One region of the Peribacillus asahii genome, then DNA from elsewhere that is predicted to be linked to it. Evidence: riboswitches for the same ligand, from Rfam matches in the RefSeq annotation. Region 1 holds a riboswitch; the other holds the start of a gene.
What was found. A riboswitch is a leader RNA that binds a small molecule or an ion and turns the genes downstream of it on or off. The one in region 1 is predicted to bind FMN.
Positions count from the first base shown of each region.

Region 2: linked by a shared signal. The riboswitch ahead of ribE (riboflavin synthase) and the one ahead of BAOM_RS16435 (ECF transporter S component) in region 1 are both predicted to bind FMN.

Region 1 covers NZ_CP026095.1:3,332,286-3,336,506, reverse strand. The annotation lists gene serA (phosphoglycerate dehydrogenase) at 1-1,139, opposite strand, end outside; FMN riboswitch at 1,511-1,647, shown strand; gene BAOM_RS16435 (ECF transporter S component) at 1,812-2,387, shown strand; gene BAOM_RS16430 (ferredoxin) at 2,566-2,814, opposite strand; gene BAOM_RS16425 (YpbB family protein) at 3,093-4,145, shown strand; gene BAOM_RS16420 (RecQ family ATP-dependent DNA helicase) at 4,142-4,221, shown strand, end outside.
Region 2 covers NZ_CP026095.1:597,319-601,539, forward strand. The annotation lists gene BAOM_RS03010 (ATP-binding protein) at 1-1,069, shown strand, start outside; gene BAOM_RS03015 (DEAD/DEAH box helicase) at 1,108-2,244, shown strand; FMN riboswitch at 2,365-2,495, shown strand; gene ribE (riboflavin synthase) at 2,649-3,290, shown strand; partial or broken gene ribB (3,4-dihydroxy-2-butanone-4-phosphate synthase) at 3,303-3,926, shown strand; gene ribH (6,7-dimethyl-8-ribityllumazine synthase) at 3,964-4,221, shown strand, end outside.

The sequences.
Region 1 (4,221 bases):
ACGGGTAAATCAATTCTTGTTTTGAAGAATCCAGAAAGTAAGCTCTTAGTTAAGATAGAGGTATCGAAATCTAAAGATTCACCAGCATATGTTACTGAAATTTCCTGAATGCCTTCTTTGATGAGTTGAGAAGCAATCATACCTATATGTTGTACAAGTTGATAGAATGGTTGAACTTTATCAAATACTTCTTTTGAAATAGCGGGCAAGTTAATAGAATTAGAAACAGGATTTCCATTCAGATAAGTCAGAACTTCTTGAGCGACTTGAACAGCTACATTTAATTGAGCTTCTTTTGTTGAAGCACCTAAATGGGGTGTTGCAATCACTTGATCAAGCTCTAATAATTTGTGGCCATGCGGCGGCTCTTCAACGAAGACGTCAAGTGCTGCTCCGGCTACTTGTCCTTCGATAATTGCTTCATATAAATCATCTTCATCGATGATTCCACCACGAGCGCAATTTAAGAAATATACGCCTTTTTTACAAGTTTTTAAGTTTTCCTCATTGATTAAACCTCTTGTTTCATTTGTTAAGGGGGTATGCACCGTAATAATATCGGCTTTAGGTAATAGTTCTGCTAACGGTAGGACTGTAACGGCCATCTTCTTAGCACGGTCAGTTGTTAAGAATGGATCAAATACAACAACTTCCATTCCGAATGCTTTTGCACGCTTTGCGAGTTCTCCACCGATACGACCGAATCCAACAATACCAAGTGTTTTTCCGCGGAGTTCAATACCTGTGAAAGAAGAACGTTTCCATTCTCCAGCCTTTAAAGAAGTAAATGCTTGTGGGATGTGACGGACAAGAGAAGACATCATTGCAAATGTATGCTCACATGTAGAAATGGTATTTCCATCTGGAGCATTTACAACAACAATTCCACGTTTGGTTGCGGCTGGAATGTCAATGTTATCAACACCAACCCCTGCACGTGCAATAATCTTTAATTGCGGCATGCGTTCCATTAATTCTTCGGTTACTTTTGTTGCACTTCGAACTAGAATTGCATCAATTTGGTCAAGCTGCTTCTCTGCTTCGCCGACGGTTTTTTGAATAAGTTCAATGTGGGTTGCTTCTAATAGGGGTCCTAATCCTTCAGGTTTGATGGCATCTGCTACTAAAATGCGATACACGTCATGAACACCTTCCTAGAAAAAATTATCTTAAACTTCAGTTAATTTTACAATCGGAACGGATAACTGTCAATGTTATGGGGATTAGGCAAGGGAGTATAAAAAGCGAATAAATGTAATGTGAGATATATAATTATACGTATTTTATGACATTTTTATTCAAAAAACATTTTTTGTTTGCGTTATCATTTCACATAAACGAATAATGTTTGATTGTTAAATATTGTATTTCTATTATAATGAAGAGAGAAGGCTCATTCTTTTTTGATTATGTAAGGGAAATTTTTTAACCTGGTTAATTTTAGAAAAAAGCTATTCAAATAAAGAAAAAACAGATATAATAAATGCGTAGTAGTATAATAATTTTATAGGTCTATCTTCGGGGCGGGGTGTGATTCCCCACCGGCGGTGATGAAGGAGATTCCTTCTCAGCCCGCGAGCCTTGGTTAAGGCAGGATTTGGTGAGATTCCAAAGCCGACAGTATAGTCTGGATGGGAGAAGATGGAGGTTCTTGTAGACGTTCAAAAGATGATATATTGAGCGTGTGTTTGTCGAATCCTTTAATTTCTCCTTTTAATTCCATCGGAATTAAAGGGTTTTTTATTGGACACAAACCGTTTAACAGAACTTGTCCTCTTTTTCGGAGTAGATTAGAAAAAGAAGGAGAGAGAATGATGAAGGTACAAAAGTTAGTGACTTTAGCAATGCTTACGAGCGTCTCTTATGTTTTGATGCTCCTGAACTTTCCGTTTCCGGGGTTCCCAGTTTTTTTGAATGTGGATTTTAGTGATATTCCCGCTTTAATTGCTGCGATAATCTTTGGTCCTGGAGCAGGAATACTAGTAGAATTTGTTAAAAACTTGTTAGATGCGATTATGACAGGAAGTTTAACAGCGATTCCAGTCGGACATATTGCGAACTTTACAGCAGGGATTTTATTTGTTTTACCAACCTACTATGTATATAAAAAAATTCGTTCTGTAAGAGGAATGACTTTTGGGTTATTTGCTGGAACGATTTCAATGGCTGTGTTGATGAGTGTTTTAAATTATTATATCTTCTTACCTGCCTATACATTTTTCTTAGGAGCAGAGGCGATGTCTGGTTCAGAGGCTCGAACATTTGTCACGACTGCTATTTTGCCATTTAACCTTATAAAAGGTATATTGATTACAGTTGTGTTTATGTTGATTTTTGCTAAAATGCAAACGTGGCTTAATAAACAAGCCTTATATAAAAATATATGAAGAAAAAAATCGAACGTTTACCGTTCGATTTTTTTTGTCTAATTTGACTAAATAGTATGGGGTAAGGATATGCTAAAAGATGGATGGGAACGATAGTTTTGCATGAAGTGAATCTCGAATCGTTCGATTAGCAAAGTTAAAAAAAAGCCATTTCTGTGTAGGGAAATGGCTTGTTCTTTTATTCGAATTTTAGTGCATCGCCGTCAAATGCTTCATCAGCCACTTTAATAGAATCTGTTGGGCAGCCTTCAAATGCATCCATCATATCATCTAGTAAAACATCTGGAACTTCAACTGTTCCTTGGTTATCATCTAAAGTTACGAAAGCAATGCCTTCATCATCGTAATCATAAATATCTGGGGCAGCTGCGCCGCATGCGCCACATGCGATGCATGTATCTTTATCGACGATTGTAAATTTTGCCATATATAAAACTCCTCCTAATTGGATAATAACATGAGTTATTTATTCACATAGTTTCACCTTATTCCTATTGTACGGCTGAATTCCGCATTTTTCAATAGGAAATCTAGCTAAAAAATTCCTCATGGTATACGAATAACCAACAAATGAAATATCATGTACTTTTTATTTGCTAAAAAAGAACAAAATTTGTCTTATTTGGAGGATTAGAAATACACTTTATCTCCATCTTTGTTACAATGAAAGCATCATTAGGGAAAACAAAGGGTGTGAGTGTACATTTGGCAAATTATTTGCAAGTTATCATCCTCCATACAATCAAAAAATTTCAAGGTGAGCGATCCATTTATGCCATTTATCATATGTTGCAAGGAAAAAAATCTTCACAAACTATTCAAGATGCTCATTTATTTCGTTTGACTAATGTTTTTGGAACAATTCCTCACTTTACTCGAAAACAGCTGGTTGATACCATCCAAAATCTTGTTGAACATGGTTGGATTACAGCTAAGGAAAAATCAGATGTTTTTATTATTACACAAAGTGGAGAGGAAGAGCTTGCTCAATGTGAACCAATCCCAACTCGATTAAATGGATGGAAGTATCAAAATGTGGCTCCTGTTTTTTGGGGCAGATTGAATTTGTTAATTCAAACGCTCTCCCATATTGTTCACAATGAAACCAAGTTTTATCCGATTCAACGGCATACTAAAATTCAACAATCCGTAAAACAATTTTTACAAAAGAATCGTCAAAATCGAGAGTTGATGGCTCAGCATTTGTATGAAGAGTTAACCGATTTATTGGAGAGACAAAGTGATAGGCATCAAACGATTTTTGTTAGAAAATTAACAGGTATAAATCGGGTAGGACAGACTTTTGACCAAATTTCAAAAACGATGCAGCTTGATGAGTGGTATGTGCGTTATGTATTTCTAGAATCCCTGCACTGGATGTTTTATGAAATAGAGAAAACATTTACGCAATATCGCCTTTTATCTTCTCTTATAGGAGATTTACAGCAGTCCCGTTTAACGCAGTCTACACAAACGACGCTACAGTTTATTCAAGCAGGTCGAACGCTAACTGAAATTGCGAACATTCGTCGCTTGAAGGTTAATACAATTGAAGACCATCTCGTTGAAATTGTATTAGTGGATAAACAATTTCCGATTCATGAATATGTGACGAGTGCTGTGGAAGAGAAAATACTGCAGGTAATGAAGAAGCTTCAAACAAAACAGCTAAAGGCTATTAGGCAATCGTTAGCAGATGAAGCTATTAGCTTTTTTCAAATTCGGCTTGTATTAGCGAAAGCGGGTGACGAATTGTGAATTCTTTGGAAGAAATACTGGAACACTACTTTGGATTTACTGAATTTCGGCCAGGGCAGAAGGAAGTGATTTCTTC
Region 2 (4,221 bases), 2.1 Mb from region 1:
ATTGAATTCGCAAAAGGAACTACAGGTAAGAGACGAGCAATACCAATCTTTGTTCATGTATAATATTGATGCTGTTCTAGAGTTGAATCTTAAAGGGAAAGTTATTTCAATGAATCCGCAAGCAAAGGCTTTATTTGGATATGATCTAGAAGGATTAAATAAACATTCAGCGAGTATGCTCATCAATAGTGAGGACCTTGGTAAAGTGATTCATTGTTATAGACGAGCAACTAATAAAGAGGCTTTGGATTTTGAAACAGCGATTCGAGATGCAAAGGGAGAGATTAAATTTACGCGTTGTTCTTTTGTCCCTATTATTATCCAAGGAGATGTTATTGGCGTTTATGCAATTGCCAGAGATGTTACGGGTCTTCGCAGAGAAGAAGAGCTATTGATTATGTCAGAAAGAACATCTGTAATAGGTCATTTAGCTGCAGCGGTTGCTCATGAAATCCGTAACCCGCTTACCTCTTTAAAAGGCTTTATTCAGTTGATGCAATATACGAGAGAATTGAATGATGAGCATCTAGATATTATTTTGCAAGAGGTCGAACGTATTAATACCATTTCAAGTGAACTATTGATTTTAGGGAAAACGCAAGAAGTCACTTATAAAAAAATTGATGTAAGAGAAAGTATTCGACAAGTATTTACACTGATGACAGCACAAACAAATCTTGATAATGTTGAGTTGTGCTATGAAGAAGTTCCACGGCCTGTTCTTATTATGGCTGATGAATCGCAGATGAAGCAGGTATTAATTAATATTATTAAAAATAGCATTGAAGCAATTACAGAACATGGGAAGATTAACGTTGTGTTAAGAATAGAAAAAGATACAGCTGTTTTAACGGTTCAGGATAATGGGATTGGGATGGAGCCTGAACGATTACAACGGATTGGTCAGCTTTTTTATTCAACAAAAGAAAAAGGTACAGGTATTGGGCTGGCTGTATGTCAAAAGATTATTCATAGGCACCATGGAGAGATTTTCTTTAAAAGTGAAAAAAACAAGGGAACGTTAGTAACGATTCGGATTCCACTAGCAAAGGAACAAGTGGTACTATAAACTAGGTAATTGATTTTTTTAGATAAAAGGAGAAGAAAATGAGCAATACACCTGCATTACTTGAAAAGATGAAACCATTTATCCAGCAAGCTTGGAATAAATCGGGCTTTGCCCAAGCAACTCCCATTCAACTGAAAGCTATTCCGCAAATTATGGAAGGAAAAGATGTAATCGCTGAATCACCAACGGGAACAGGAAAGACACTTGCTTATTTACTTCCGTTACTTGAAAAAATAGACCCTGATCAATCATCCCCACAAGCTCTTATTCTGGCTTCCTCTCGTGAGCTTGTGATGCAGATTAATGAAGAGGTTCGTATTTGGTCACAAGGCAGCAGTATTAATGGTGCGGCATTTATTGGAGGCGCAAATGTGAAGCGTCAATTAGAAAAACTAAAAAAACGCCCTCAAATTATTGCTGGGACACCAGGACGTATACAGGAACTTATTACTCAAAAGAAGTTAAAAATGCATGAAGTGAAAACGATCGTGTTAGACGAAGGAGATCAATTGCTTGTTCCAGAGCATCTTACAACAATCCGTAATATTGTGAAGACAACGTTAAAAGATCGCCAAGTGATGATGTTTTCGGCAACATTACCACAAGAAATAGAACAAGCAGCCCGTGCCTTTATGAATGAGCCTGTTACGATTAAAGTCGATAAAAGTGAGAAAATGCAATCGAAAGTAGATCACATGTACTTTGTTGTAGAAAAACGTGATAAGTTCAAAATTTTAGAGAAAATTTCTCGCTTAGAGGGTATGAAAGGGCTAGCCTTTATCAATGATATCGGAGAGCTCAATGTTATTGGAGAAAAGCTAAAATATAAAGAGGTTGAAGTGGGGCTGCTTCATGGAGAATCTAACAAAGTAGATCGTGAAAAAGCTTTACGTAAATTGAAATCAGGCAAACATCCACTGCTTTTAGCGACAGATGTAGCGGCCCGCGGTTTAGATATTAAAGGATTAACGACGGTCATTCATGTTGATTTAGCAAATAGCATAGATCAGTATGTACATCGCTCTGGTCGAACAGGCCGCGCGGGCGCAGATGGAACAGTGATGTCAATTGTTACGGAACGAGAAGAGCGTGAATTAAAGAAGATTGCTCGTGAACTGGAGCTTTCTCTACAAAAAAAAGAGTTTTATGCTGGACAGATTGTAGATGCAAAATAAGTGAACCATACAAGCGGAAGGCGAATTTATTCTTCTTCCGCTTTTAGCAGTTATGAGATTGAGAGTAAGTAATTTACAATATAACTTTATCGTGATAAACTAACTGTAAGTTATAAATAGTTTGTCCTTCGGGGTCGGGTGTAAATCCCAACCGGCGGTGATGAAGCAATTCTAAGCCCGCGAGCCTTTTTAAGGCAGGATTTGGTGAGATTCCAAAGCCGACAGTAAAGTCTGGATGGGAGAAGGACGTGTGGAATTTTTTAAAATGTATGAGTGTATCCTTTAAATTTTGAGAACTCGAAGTTAAAGGTTTATTTAAGTATACATTTTTTTCACCATATACTCCCGCAAACCCTGTAGGTATCTCTATGGGGTTTTTATTTTTCGGCAAAAGAGGTGAAGACATGTTTACTGGAATTATTGAAGACATCGGTGTTGTTCAATCGTTAAAGAAAGGCAAGCAGAGCATGGAGATAACGATTTCTTCAGAGAAAATTGTGGAAGATGTTCATCTTGGAGACAGTATTGCAGTAAATGGTGTTTGTTTAACCGTTACTTCTTTTACAACTAATACATTTACTGTTGATGTAATGCCAGAAACGGTAAAAGCATCGTCTATCCAATTATTAAAACCTGGTTCTCCTATCAATTTAGAAAGAGCAATGAGTGCACAAGGCAGATTCGGTGGTCATTTTGTTTCAGGACATATTGATGGGACAGGGACGATTATTAAAAAACAACCGAAAGAAAATGCCGTGTACTTCACAATCGAGCTTCAAGAAGGCTTGAGTCAATATTGTATCCCAAGAGGTTCTGTAGCTATTGATGGAACGAGCTTAACTATTTTTGATATTCAGGGCAACCTATTAACAGTTTCATTAATTCCGTTAACGTTTCAAGACACGATTATCGGACAGAAAGGTGTAGGGGATATTGTTAATATCGAAAATGATATGATTGGTAAATATATCGTGCAGCACCTACAGACAAATAAACCAAAACAATCATTAACCAAAAGTTTTTTAGCTGAAAATGGATTTTACTAAGAGGTGAGTAGAGTGTTTAATACGATTGAAGAGGCATTAGCAGATTTAAAAGCAGGAAAACCAATTATTGTGGTGGATGATGAAAATCGTGAAAACGAAGGGGATTTTATTGTTCTAGCGGAAAAAGCAACCCCGGAAGCGATTAATTTCATGGCTACATATGGAAGAGGTCTTGTTTGCACAGCGATTACTGAAGAACGCGCACAAAAGTTAAATTTACATCCGATGGTTGAGGTAAATACCGATCCACATGGTACGGCTTTTACAGTAAGTGTTGATCATAGAAGTAATTCAACTGGCATTAGTGCTTTTGATCGTTCGATTACAGTAAATGCTCTTCTAGATGATGAGGCTGTAGCCGAGGATTTTAAACGCCCTGGTCATACTTTTCCAATTGTAGCAAAGGCGGGCGGTGTGCTGCAAAGAGCAGGCCATACAGAGGCTGCGGTCGACTTAGCTAAATTATGTGGAGCAGCTCCAGCTGGAGTGATTTGTGAAATTATGAAAGAGGACGGTACGATGGCACGAGTGCCTGACTTAGTCAAAGTTGCAGAAGAATTTCAATTAAAATTTATCACGATTGCAGATTTAATTCGTTATCGTAAACAACAAGCTTCACGTGTAACAGCTGAAGTGAACTAAATCATACTGAATTATATTAGGGGGAACGAAAATGGGACAACATTTTGAAGCACAGTTAATTGGAACAGGATTAAAAATTGGTATAGTAGTTGGAAGATTTAATGAATTTATTGTGAGTAAGTTATTGGACGGAGCGCTTGACGGCTTGAAGCGTCACGGTGTAGAAGAAGCAGACATCGATGTAGCTTGGGTACCGGGAGCTTTTGAAATTCCTTTAATCGCAAAGAAGCTTGTTGAAACAGGAAAATATGATGCCATCATTGGGCTTGGAACAGTAATCCGCGGTGCA